3 regions of the Kitasatospora sp. NPDC057223 genome follow, and region 1 is predicted to be linked to each of the others. Evidence: riboswitches for the same ligand, from Rfam matches in the RefSeq annotation. Region 1 holds a riboswitch; each other region holds the start of a gene.

Region 1 (4,069 bases):
CGAACTGGTGAGCTCCTCGTGGCGCGACTCCACCGCGGGGCCGCCGCGGCGCTACTACACCCTGACCCCGGCCGGCCTCCTGGCGCTGAAGGAGTTCACCGCCGAGTGGACACCGTTCCGGGACGCCGTCGACCGCCTGCTGACCAGCGAGGAGAACACCGCGTGACGACCTCTCGGACCACCCTCGTCGAGGACTACCTGAGCCGCCTCGACTCCGCCGGCGCCATCCTTCCCGCCGACCGCCGCACCGAACTGGTCGAGGAGATCCGCCAGCACATCACGGACGCCCTGGGCGAGGCCGACCCCACCTCCGTCAGCACCGTCCGCAACGTCCTCGACCGGCTCGGACCGCCGGCCGACATCATCGCCGCCGAAGCCCCGCTGCACGACAGCGCGCCGAAGCCCACCGCCCCGGCACCGGTACCGGCCCCGGTGGCCGCGGCCGCAGCCGCACCGGCACCGGCACCCGCCAGGGCCGGCCGGAGGACCGGCTGGGTGCTCGCCGCAGTGGCGGTGCTCATCCTCCTCGTGCTGGCCTTCCTCGGCTTCTTCGCCGCCGGCGAGGGCTCCTCACCCGCCCCGGCCGCACCGGGCATCTCGGAGCCGGTCCCGTCGCCGTCCTGACGCACCTGCCGCCGGGTCGGCCGTTGCCGCCGGGACCGACAGTCCCACCGGGGCAACGGCCGACGCCGCCGGGTCAGTCCGCGAGCGGCAGGTACACCCGGTTGCCCTGGGCGGCGAACTCCTCCGACTTGGCGGCCATTCCGGCCACCGCGTCCGCGTCGAACTCCGTCGGCACGGCGGTGGAGCCGTCACCGTGTTCGGCACGGATCTTCTGGGAGATCTTCATCGAGCAGAACTTCGGCCCGCACATCGAGCAGAAGTGCGCCGTCTTGGCGGGCTCCGCCGGGAGCGTCTCGTCGTGGAAGGCGCGGGCGGTCTCCGGGTCGAGGGCCAGGTTGAACTGGTCCTCCCAGCGGAACTCGAAGCGGGCGTCGGAGAGCGCGTCGTCCCAGGCCTGGGCGCCGGGGTGGCCCTTGGCGAGGTCGGCGGCGTGGGCGGCGATCTTGTAGGTGATCACGCCGGTCTTCACGTCGTCGCGGTTGGGCAGCCCCAGGTGCTCCTTGGGGGTGACGTAACAGAGCATCGCCGTCCCCCACCAGGCGATCATGGCGGCGCCGATGCCCGAGGTGATGTGGTCGTAGCCGGGCGCCACGTCCGTGGTGAGCGGGCCGAGGGTGTAGAACGGCGCCTCGTCGCAGATCTCCCGCTGGAGATCCATGTTCTCCTTGATCTTGTTCATCGGGACGTGCCCGGGGCCCTCGATCATCACCTGGACGTCGCGCTCGCGGGCGATCCGGCCCAGCTCACCGAGGGTCTGGAGTTCGGCGAACTGCGCCTCGTCGTTGGCGTCCGCGATGGAGCCGGGACGCAGGCCGTCGCCGAGCGAGAAGGTGACGTCGTAGGCCGCGAGGATGTCGCAGAGTTCCTCGAAGTTGGTGTAGAGGAAGTTCTCCTGATGGTGCGCCAGGCACCAGGCCGCCATGATCGAGCCGCCGCGCGAGACGATCCCGGTCTTCCGGCGGGCGGTCATCGGCACGTACCGCAGCAGCACTCCGGCGTGCACGGTCATGTAGTCGACGCCCTGCTCGCACTGCTCGACGACGGTGTCGCGGTAGACCTCCCAGCTCAGCTCCTCCGCCCTGCCGTCGACCTTCTCCAGCGCCTGGTACAGCGGCACGGTGCCGATCGGGACGGGGGAGTTGCGCAGGATCCACTCGCGGGTGGTGTGGATGTTGCGGCCGGTGGAGAGGTCCATGACGGTGTCGGCGCCCCAGCGGGTGGCCCAGGTCATCTTCTCGACCTCCTCCTCGATCGAGGAGGTGACCGCCGAGTTGCCGATGTTGGCGTTGATCTTCACCAGGAAGTTGGTGCCGATGATGGCCGGTTCGACCTCGGGGTGGTTCACGTTGAGCGGGATGACGGCCCGGCCGCGGGCGACCTCGGCGCGGACGTACTCGGGCGCGAGCCCCTCCCGCAGTGCGATGAACTCCATCTCCGGTGTGACGATCCCCCGCTTCGCGTAGGCGAGTTGGGTGACCGCCACGCCGTCGCGGCCGCGCAGCGGGCGGCGCGGGCGGCCGGGGAAGACGGCGTCCAGGTTGCGCAGGCCGCCGCCGCGCGGCGAGGTGTGCTTGATCCCGTCGTCCTCGGGGCGGGCCGCACGGCCGTCGTACTCCTCGACGTCGCCGCGCAGGCGGATCCACGGGTCGCGCAGCGCGGGCAGCCCGCGCCGCACGTCGGGCTCGTAGGCGGGGTCGGTGTACGGGCCGGAGGTGTCGTACAGCGGTACGGTCCGGCCGTTGGTGAGAACCACCTCACGGTACGGAACGCGCAGGTCGGGGCGGGATCCCTCGTGGTGGGCCTTGCGCCAGGCGGGGGTGGGGTACCCCGTGCCCGCACTGTTGGCCGGGCCGCTCGCCGGGCTGTTCGCCGGGCTCTGGGCAGACTTCTCCGGTGCTTCAAATGTGGTCATCAGACCCTCTACTCCCTACGCCGGCATTACCCGGTCCAGGTTCCTGCGGTCGGCGCAGCGGCCGGTACGCGTGTACCGTTCAGCGCCCTCTCAGCCCGGTGCTCCGAGCTCCCGTGTCTGCGGACGGTGTTGTCCGCAACAAGACGTCAACACCGTAGCCGCAGGATCCGTCCTGGTCCAGACGCCCTCCGGCCGTCGGACGCCCGCCGGCCTCCGGACGGCGCCGGGCGCGACCGGCGGGTTCCGCCACCGGGCCTGCTCCGGCACACTGGCCGGATGGTGGGGCTCATCGGGAGGGTCAGCGGCCGGATCGGGGCCGGGCTGGTCGGCGAGGTGATGGTGCACGTGCCGCAGCGGCAGGGCACCGAGGCCTTCCTCGCGTACCCGGCGGTGCCGGGCGACCCGATGCCGGTCGGCACGCAGGTGGTCGTGGTCGAGTACCAGCCGCCCCGGACGGTGTACGTAGCACCGGCCTGATCCACTGATGCGGAATCAGGACACAATCCACTTCCCAAGCGACCCCGGGAAGCGCAGAATCTCCTGCTGCCACCGTGTTCCGCGCCATCCTGCACAACAGAGCGCAGCCACGGAACACCGGTGTGCCCTGAAGGGGGAATCAGCCGATGCTCATCGGCATCGCAGGGGCGTCCGTCGCCTCCGTCATCATCCTGGTCGTGCTCTTCAAGCTCATGTGGCGGGTCGCCGAGCCCAATGAGGCACTGATCATCTCCGGGTCCAAGCACCGCGCCGAGGGAGTCGGCGAGGGGCTGGGGTTCCGGATCGTCACCGGCCGCGGCACGCTCGTCACCCCGGGCGTGCAGGTCGTGCGCAGGCTGTCGCTGGACCTGAACGAGGCCGACCTCGACGTCGAGTGCGTGACGTCGCAGGGGATCCCGGTGCACGTCAAGGGCGTTGTGATCTTCAAGGTCGGCGACGACACGGTGTCGATCGCCAACGCCGCCCGCCGCTTCCTGGACCAGCAGGCGATGATGGGCCACCGCGTCCACAACGTCTTCGCCGGCCACCTGCGCTCCATCGTCGGCGGCCTCACCGTCGAGGACATGATCCGCGACCGCGAGCGGCTCACCGGGGAGACCCGGGCCGCGTCCGGCACCGAGATGGAGAAGCTGGGTCTGATCATCGACTCGCTCCAGATCCAGGAGATCCTCGACCCGACCGGCTACATCCAGAACCTCGCCGCACCGCACGCGGCCCGCGTGATGCGCGACGCCCGCATCGCCCAGGCCGAGGCCGACCGGCAGGCCACCGAGGCCGAGCAGGAGGCCTTCGCCCGCAAGGCCGAGGCGACCCGCAACAGCGGTATCCAGCAGGCCGGCTACCAGGCCGAGATGGAGACGGCGACGGCCCGCGCGATGCAGGCGGGGCCGCTGGCGCTGGCCGCCTCCCGCCAGGAGGTCGTGGTCCAGGAGACCAAGGTCGCCGAGCTGGAGGCGCACCGCAAGGAGCAGCAGCTCCAGGCGGACGTCCGCAAGCCGGCCGACGCCCGCGCCTACGAGACCCGCACCAAGGCCG
Region 2 (4,069 bases), on a different contig from region 1:
AGGCCTGCGCGCCGGTCTCGTCGCCGGAGGCCACCGGGCGGTCCTTGGCGCTGACGATGCCGGTGGTGACGGTGGACTCAAGGCCGTACGGGGCGCCGATGGCGATGGTGGCGTCGCCGACGTTGACCTTGTCGGAGTCGCCGAGCGGGAGCGGGTTGAGCTTCTCCGTGGGCGGGTTGTCGAGCTTGACCACGGCGACGTCGTAGCCCTCGGCGCGGCCGAGCACGGAGGCGCTGTAGGCGGAGCCGTCGGCGAACTTGACGGTCAGCTTGCCGCCGTTCGCGGCCGGGGCGACCACGTGGTTGTTGGTGAGGATGTGGCCCTCGGTGTCGAAGACGAAGCCGGTGCCGGTGCCGGACTCGGTGCTGCCCTCCGCCTTGATGGTGACGGTGCTGGGCAGTGCCTTCTGGGCGATCCCGGCGACCGAGCCGGGGGCGGCCTCGGTCTTCTGGGTGTTGCCCGCCTGGACGGTGGTGCTGCGGTTGTCGTTGGCGGAGGCGACCGTGTCGTCGCGGTCGGTGACGGCCGCGCCGACGGCGCCGCCGGCCACACCGGCGACCAGGGCGACCGCGGCGATCAGGGCGATCAGGCCGCCGCGCTTCTTGCGCGGGCCGCCGGGGGCCGCGCCGGGGTAGGCGCCCGGGTAGCCGGGGCCGCCGGGGACACCCGCGCCGCCGAAGGTGCCGCCGGGGCCCTGCTCGTGGGCGCCCCAGCCGCCGAGCGGCTGGCCGGCGCCGAAGGGGTGGTGCGCGTGCTCGGCAGGGACCGGGGCCGGGGCCTGGGCGGCGGCCGGGGCCGGGGCGGCGTACGGGTCGTGGGCGGCGGCGGGCGCCGGCGTCGCGTACGGGTTGGCCGGCGGCGGCGCGTCCAGGTAGGACGGGGCGGCGGGAGCGGCGGGGGCCGGGGCCTGCGGCAGGACGGGCGGCGGCGCGTCCAGGTAGGACGGGGTGGCGGGCGCAGCAGGGGCGACAGGGGCGGCGGGCTCGGGCTCCGGGGCGGTCACCTTGCCGAAGGCCAGTGTCCGCGGCGAATCCTCGGCCGGTGCGCCGGCGCCTGCGGGGGCGGGGAACTCGGGCGGTGCGGCCGGGCCGTCAGGCGCCGGACCCACCGGTCCGTGACCGCCGGGGACCTGCTCCCCCTGCGGCCCGGTGGACCCACTCTCGCGCTCGGTGCTCACTGACGACCTCCATAGCTGACAGGACCAAGAACCATAGTTTTTCCTACTGGGGATTCGATTGCCGTAAGGGGCTCTCTGAAGAACTCATAAGAATCCTTAGGCAGAACGAACAAGCGCGCCCGAACCGTCCCACGCGCTCCCCCGCGCGCTCGCCGCGATCCCGCGATGTGGACGGCCGGCCGCCCCGGCCTTGGCGTTCGCCCCTGCCCCCGCTAGCCTGTCGCTTCGAACTGACACACGCGGGAGCTTGGACCTCTTCCAGGCTGAGAGTGCGCTGGTCGACCGTACGCCACGGTAGTCGTGGTCCCCGGCCGAGGGAGCGCTGACCGCCGGAACCTGTCCGGGTAATGCCGGCGTAGGGAGTATCGGCCATGGCGCCTGCTTCGTCATCCTCTTCTTCGGACGCCTCGGCGTCCACGGAATTCCCCCACCCTTCCGAGGGTCTTCACACGGACGTCGCCGTGCTGGACCGCCCGGCACCCGAGGGGCGCGCCGAGGCCCCGCTCGTGCTCGACACCGAGCCGCCGCGCACGCTGTCCTTCAAGGACCAGTTCGCGCTCTGGCTGAACCTGGGCGTCAGCCTGATCGGTTTCAGCAGCGCGGCGACGGTGCTGGGCGCGCAGGGCGAGGAGCTGTCCTTCACGGCGGCCGTGGTCGCGATCCTCGCGGGCACGGTGATCGGTACGGCGGCGCTCGGCGTGGCCGCGCTGATCGGCGCACGGACGGGGGCGCCCGCGATGGCGAACCTGCGCGGGCTGTTCGGCACGAAGCTGAGCTACGTCCCGACCGTGCTGAACATCGCGCAGTGCGTCGGCTGGGGCGTCTTCGAGCTGATCGTGATCGCGGGCGGCGCCCAGACGGTGGCGGGCACCGACGGGTACCGCTGGCTGTTCGTCGTCCTGGCGGGCGCGCTGACCACCGTGCTGACCATCTGGCCGCTCGGCTCCATCGCCGTGCTGCGCAAGTACGTGGCCGCGGCGGTGGGCGTCGCGATGGTGTACTTCACCGTCCAGCTGGCCCGTCAGGGCTTCCCGGACCCGGGAGCGGGCAACTGGCACGGGTTCCTCGGGGCGACCGACGCGATCATCGCGGTGTCGATCTCGTTCGTGCCGCTGGCCGCGGACTACACCCGGCACTCGCGGACGCCCTCGGCCTCGTTCTGGGGCACCTTCTCGGGCTACACCGTGGCCCAGGTCTGGTGCTACGTGCTGGGTCTGATCGCGCTGCTGCAGTCCGGCGGAGACACCGAGAAGATCTTCTCCTCGTTCACCGGCGTGTGGGCCGGCTGGGCGTTCCTGCTGGTGCTGGTGCTGCGCGAGACCGACCAGTCCTTCGCGAACGTGTACTCGACCGCGATGTCGGTCCAGAACCTGTTCCCGCGGATCGACCGCCGGGTGCTGACCGGCGGGATCGGGGTGCTGATCACCGTCCTGGCGTTGCAGATCAAGGTGTTCACCGACTCGTACTACGCCTTCCTCGGGCTGATCGGCTCGGTCTTCGTGCCGCTGTTCGCGGTGCTCGCCGTCGACTACTTCCTGGGCGCCGGCCGGCGCGGCTGGGACCTCTCCGAGCAGGCGCCGTCGCGCTGGCTGATGCTGCTGCCGTGGGTGCTGGGCTTCGCCACGTACCAGTTCCTCGCGCCGACCGCCGTGGCGGGCTGGTGGACGGACTTCTGGACGAGCGCGCAGGAGGCGCTGCACTTCACGCCGCAGTCCTGGACCTCCGCCTCGCTGTTCGGCTTCCTGGTGCCCGCCCTGATCACCTGGGCCCTCACCCCGCTGACCGGGGCCGGGAGCCGCTCGCAGGCCTGAGCCCGGCCAGCGGCGCTTCCCGGCCGCAGGGCGCCGGGTTTACGGCAGTACGGTGACGGCGGCCCCACAGGTTGGGGCCGCCGTCGCCTCCGTGTCACCTGCGGCGCCTATCGTGGCCCTGTGACCAGCCCCGACCTCTCCCCCGCCGCAGCCGGCACCGCGCACGCCGTCCAGGTGGTCGCCCACCGCGGCTCCTCCGACGCCCTGCCGGAGCACACCCTCGCCGCGTACCGCCGGGCCCTCGCCGAAGGCGCGGACGGCGTCGAGTGCGATGTCCGGCTGACGGCGGACCGGCAGCTGGTCTGCGTGCACGACCGGACGGTCAAGCGGGTCTCGGACGGGCACGGCTCGGTGTCCGCGCTGACGCTGGCGCAGTTGGAGGCGTACGACTTCGGCTCCTGGAAGACCGGCGGCAGCGGCGAGGGCGGCGAGCGGCACGGTGTGCTGCGGCTGGAGAGCCTGCTGGAGCTGGTCGCCGACTGCGGCCGCCGGGTCGACCTGGCGATCGAGACCAAGCACCCCGTCCGCTACCGGGGCCTGGTGGAGGCCGAGCTGCTGGGCACGCTGGCCCGCTTCGGCATCGCCGGGCCGGCCGGGCCCGGCGCCGACCCGTCGGGGAAGCGGCCGCAGGCGCGGATCATGAGCTTCTCCTCGCTGGCGCTGGACCGGGTCCGGCGGGCCGCGCCCGACTACGCGCGGGTCTTCCTCTTCGACCGGATGCTGCCGCTGCGCGTGCGGCCGGGCACCTCGCTGCCCGGCGGCGCGGGCATCGCCGGCCCCGGCATCGACCTGGTGCGGGCCCGGCCCGAGCTGGTCCCGGCCCTGCGCCGGGCCGGCCACCAGGTGCACGTGTGGACGGTGGACGAACCGGCCGACGTCGAACTCTGCCTGGAGCTCGGGGTTTCCGCGATCATCACCAACCGCCCCGCCCAGGTGCTCGCCCGGCTCGGCCGGTAGCCCGGCCCGTCACGCCTGCGGTATTGATCCGCCGGGCGGATTGCTTTCGGTGGCCGGAATGCACCGAGGGTGAGGGGGAATGACCTTTCGCACCTCGCCTGTCACAAGTCTTGAAATGTCCGCG
Region 3 (4,069 bases), on a different contig from region 1:
GCTCCATCGCCAGCGCCACGTCGGAGGCGGTGCCCGCGCCGGCGTCCAGGATCACCGGCACCTTGGCGCTCTCCACGATCAGCTGGAAGTTGTGCGGGTTGCGGATGCCGAGGCCCGAGCCGATCGGCGAGCCGAGCGGCATGATCGCCGCGCAGCCGACGTCCTCCAGCTTGCGGGCCAGCACCGGGTCGTCGTTGGTGTACGGGAGCACCGTGAAGCCGTCGTCGACCAGTGTCTCGGCGGCGTCCAGCAGCTCGATCGGGTCGGGCAGCAGGGTCCGCTCGTCCGCGATGACCTCCAGCTTCACCCAGTCGGTGCCGAGCGCCTCGCGGGCCAGGCGGGCCGTCAGCACGGCCTCGCCGGCCGTGAAGCAGCCCGCCGTGTTCGGCAGCACCCGGATGCCGCTCCGCTTCAGCACGTCCAGGACCGAGCCCTGGGTGGCGGTGTCGACCCGGCGCATCGCGACCGTGGTCAGTTCGGTGCCGGAGACCCGCAGCGCCTGCTCCAGGATCTCCAGGCTCGGCGCCCCGCCGGTGCCCATGATCAGGCGGGAGGCGAAGGCGGTGCCCGCGATCGTCAGAGTGTCGTCGGCCACCGCGCTCAGCCTCCCTGGACGGCGGTGAGGATCTCGACCCGGTCGCCCGTCGCGAGGAGCGTCCGGGGCCAGGCGCCGCGCGGCACCACGGCCTCGTTGACGGCGGCGGCGACGCCGGAGGGCGCGCCGCTCACGGTGGCGACCACCTCGGCGAGGGTGCTGGTGGCGGGGACCTGCCGGTCCTCGCCGTTGACGGACAGGGAGATGACGCTCATGCGAGGGCCTTTGCGGAGAAGCGGGAGAAACGGGTGGGGGAGAACGGGGCCGCGAGCGCGGGGGTGACCCCGGTGGCCAGCTCCTGCGCGGCCAGGTCCGCGGTCACCGGCGTCAGCAGGACGCCGTTGCGGTAGTGGCCGGTGGCCGCGTACAGGCCGGGCAGGCTGGTCCAGCCGATCAGCGGCGCGTTGTCCGGCGAGCCGGGGCGCAGACCGGCGGAGGTCTCCACCAGCGGCAGCTCGGTGATGCCGGGGACGAGGTCGTGGGCGTCGCGCAGCAGCTCGTACACCCCGCCGGCGGTGACGGTGGTGTCGTACCCCTGCTCCTCGCTGGTCGCGCCGATCACCAGCTCGCCGTCCTCGCGCGGCACCAGGTACAGGTGCTGTCCGCGCACCACGGCACGCACGTTGCGGGACAGGAACGGGCGGTACGGCGCGGGCACGCGCAGCCGCAGGATCTGCCCCTTGACCGGGCGGATCGCGGGCAGCACGCCCTCCGGCAGGCCCGGCAGCAGGTGGCTGCGCGGCCCCGCCGCCAGCACCACGGTGTCGCCGGCCAGGGTCGTCCCGTCGTCCAGCCGGACACCGGTCACCCGGTCGGCGCCGGCCCCGGTCAGCAGCTCGGCGGCCCCTGCCCGCAGCAGCGTCACCCCGGCCCGGCCGCAGGCCTCGACCAGCGCGGCCGCCAGCCGCCGGCCGTCCACCTGGTGGTCGTCCGTCACGTGCAGCCCGCCGCGCACGCCGGGTGCCAGCATCGGTTCGAGCCGGCGGCACTCGCGGCCGGTCAGCCAGTGCGAGGCCAGCCCGAGGCGCTGGTGGAAGGCGTGCAGCTCGCGCAGCTCCTCGCGGTCGTCGGAGTCCAGCGCGACGGCGAGGGTGCCGCAGGCGCGGTAGCCGGTCGACAACCCGGAGGCCTCCTCCAGCTCGGCCGCGAACTGCGCGTACCGGGCGTTGGACGCCAGGCCCAGCTCCAGCAGGGCCTCCTCGCCGTACTGCAGCTCGGTGACCGGGGCCAGCATCCCCGCCGCGACCTGCGCCGCGCCGCCGCCCGGCGCCGGATCGACCACCGTGACGCCGAGGCCGCGCTGCGCCGAGCGCCAGGCGACCGCCAGGCCGATGATGCCGCCGCCGACGACCAGCAGGTCGGGACGGGTTCGTGCCGAAGTCATTGCTCTCCCTTCGCCGGTATGACCCGGATCAGGTTCGGACGGTCGCAGGCCGTGTCAGCCCGCCTCTCAGCCCGGTCCGCCGGGCTCCCGTGATGAAGGTGCACCCCACCTTAACGCCGGGTGTCAGCGCTGCCGAAGGCGCGTACGAAGGGTGGCCGGCCCGGCCGATAGGCTGGCGCCGTGGGAGAGCAGCGGAGCACGGACCAGGTGGTCGTTGTCGGGGCGGGGCTGGCGGGTGCCCAGTGCGTGGGCGCGCTGCGCAGAGGGGGCCTGCAGGGGCCGATCACGCTGCTGGGCGACGAACCGCACGCACCCTACGACCGCCCGCCGCTCTCCAAGGACGTCCTGCTCGGCAAGGCCGACTCCACCACCCTGGACGTCGACTACCGCCGGCTCGGCGTCGAACTGCTCACCGGCCGCCGCGCCACCGGCCTGGAGCCCGGCGTCCTGCACACCGACGCCGGCCCGCTGCCGTACGGGAGCCTGGTGATCGCCACCGGCGCCGCCCCCACCGCCCTGCCCGGAGCGGACGGCGCGCACCTGCTGCGCACCCTCGACGACGCGCTCGCGCTGCGCGCCCGGCTGCGGCCCGGCAGCCGGATCGTGCTGGTCGGGGCCGGCTGGATCGGCGCCGAGACGGCCACCGCCGCCCGGGAGCTGGGCTGCGAGGTCACCGTGGTCGAGGCAGGGCCGGCTCCGCTGCCCGGCGCGCTGCCCCGGGCAGTCGGCGGGGCGATGACCGCCTGGTACGAGGAGGCCGGCGTCGTGCTGCACTGCGGTGCCCGGGTGGCGGCGGTCGGCCCCGGCGAGGTGCTGCTCGGCGACGGCACCCGGCTGGCCGCCGACGAGGTGGTCGTCGGCATCGGCGCCCGGCCCGCCACCGGCTGGCTGGCCGGCTCGGCGGTGGCCCTGGACGCGGGCGGCGCGATCCTCGTCGACGAGCGGCTGCGGACTTCGCTGCCGGGCGTCTGGGCGGCCGGCGACTGCGTCTCCTACCCCTCGGCCCGCGCGGGCACCCGGCTGGCCGTCCAGCACTGGGACCACGCGCTGCAGTCCGGCGACGCGGTGGCCGCCGCACTGCTCGGGGCGGACACCCCGTACGACCCGGTGCCGTACTTCTGGTCGGAGCAGTTCGGGCGGATGGTGCAGTACGCCGGGCGGCACACCGAGGGCGACGAGCTGCTCTGGCGCGGGGCGCCCGGCGACCCGGCCTGGTCGGTGCTCTGGCTGCGCGGCGGCGAACTGCGCGCCCTGCTGACCGTCGACCGCCCGCGCGACCTCGTCCAGGGCCGCAAGCTGCTGGAGCGCTCCGCCGTGCTCGACCCGGCCCGCGCGGCCGACCCGGCCGTGCCGCTGAAGTCCGCCCTCGCGGGGTAGCACCGGGCGGTCACACCGGGTCACCGGGGGCCTCGCGGGAGTGGGTTTGGTGCGCGGCGGCCCGGCGAGGTGGCAGTCTGGTGACGTGAGCGAGATCGAAGCGAAGATTCAAGACCTTGTCCCCGGGTGGATGTACCTGCCCGACATCTCGGAGCAGTGGGGTGTCCGGGTCACCGAAGTACGGGACCTCGTCAAGAGCGGCGGCCTGATCGCCGTCCGGCGTGGCCCCAACAAGTCCCTCCAGGTGCCGGCCGCCTTCATCGACGGCCCCGGGCTGGTCAAGCACCTGTCCGGCACGCTGACGGTGCTCCGCGACTGCGGGTACAACGACGCGGAGATCCTGGAGTGGCTGTTCACCGAGGACCCGTCGCTGCCCGGCAGCCCGATCCAGGCCCTGCAGGAGAACCGCGGCACCGAGGTGAAGCGCCGGGCCCAGGCGATGCTGATCTGATGGCGGCGGACACCCCCCGGGAGCAGCTGGCCGACGCCCGGCTCTACCTGTGCACCGACGCCCGCCGCGAGCAGGGCGACCTGGCGCAGTTCCTGGACGCCGCACTGGCCGGCGGCGTCGACATCGTCCAGCTCCGCGACAAGGGCCTGGAGGCCAGGCAGGAGCTGGAGTACCTGGAGGTCTTCGCCGACGCCTGCCGCCGCCACGGCCGGCTGCTCTCGGTGAACGACCGCGCCGACGTCGCCCACGCGGCCCGCCCGCA

What was found. Region 1 has a riboswitch for thiamine pyrophosphate ahead of thiC (phosphomethylpyrimidine synthase ThiC). Riboswitches for the same ligand answer to the same signal wherever they lie in the genome.
Region 2: another riboswitch for thiamine pyrophosphate. It lies ahead of ACFUK0_RS05140 (purine-cytosine permease family protein); the one in region 1 lies ahead of thiC (phosphomethylpyrimidine synthase ThiC).
Region 3: another riboswitch for thiamine pyrophosphate. It lies ahead of thiO (glycine oxidase ThiO); the one in region 1 lies ahead of thiC (phosphomethylpyrimidine synthase ThiC).

What each region holds. Positions count from the first base shown of each region.
Region 1 covers NZ_JBHUWW010000081.1:28,721-32,789, reverse strand. The annotation lists gene ACFUK0_RS25565 (PadR family transcriptional regulator) at 1-166, shown strand, start outside; gene ACFUK0_RS25560 (HAAS signaling domain-containing protein) at 163-624, shown strand; gene thiC (phosphomethylpyrimidine synthase ThiC) at 698-2,536, opposite strand; TPP riboswitch at 2,532-2,661, opposite strand; gene ACFUK0_RS25550 (hypothetical protein) at 2,813-3,013, shown strand; gene ACFUK0_RS25545 (flotillin family protein) at 3,160-4,069, shown strand, end outside.
Region 2 covers NZ_JBHUWW010000007.1:112,586-116,654, reverse strand. The annotation lists gene ACFUK0_RS05145 (S1C family serine protease) at 1-1,177, opposite strand, end outside; TPP riboswitch at 1,407-1,556, shown strand; gene ACFUK0_RS05140 (purine-cytosine permease family protein) at 1,639-2,988, shown strand; gene ACFUK0_RS05135 (glycerophosphodiester phosphodiesterase family protein) at 3,109-3,945, shown strand.
Region 3 covers NZ_JBHUWW010000030.1:26,512-30,580, forward strand. The annotation lists gene ACFUK0_RS14030 (thiazole synthase) at 1-541, opposite strand, end outside; gene thiS (sulfur carrier protein ThiS) at 601-810, opposite strand; gene thiO (glycine oxidase ThiO) at 807-1,979, opposite strand; TPP riboswitch at 1,968-2,080, opposite strand; gene ACFUK0_RS14045 (NAD(P)/FAD-dependent oxidoreductase) at 2,160-3,356, shown strand; gene ACFUK0_RS14050 (Rv2175c family DNA-binding protein) at 3,442-3,807, shown strand; gene thiE (thiamine phosphate synthase) at 3,807-4,069, shown strand, end outside.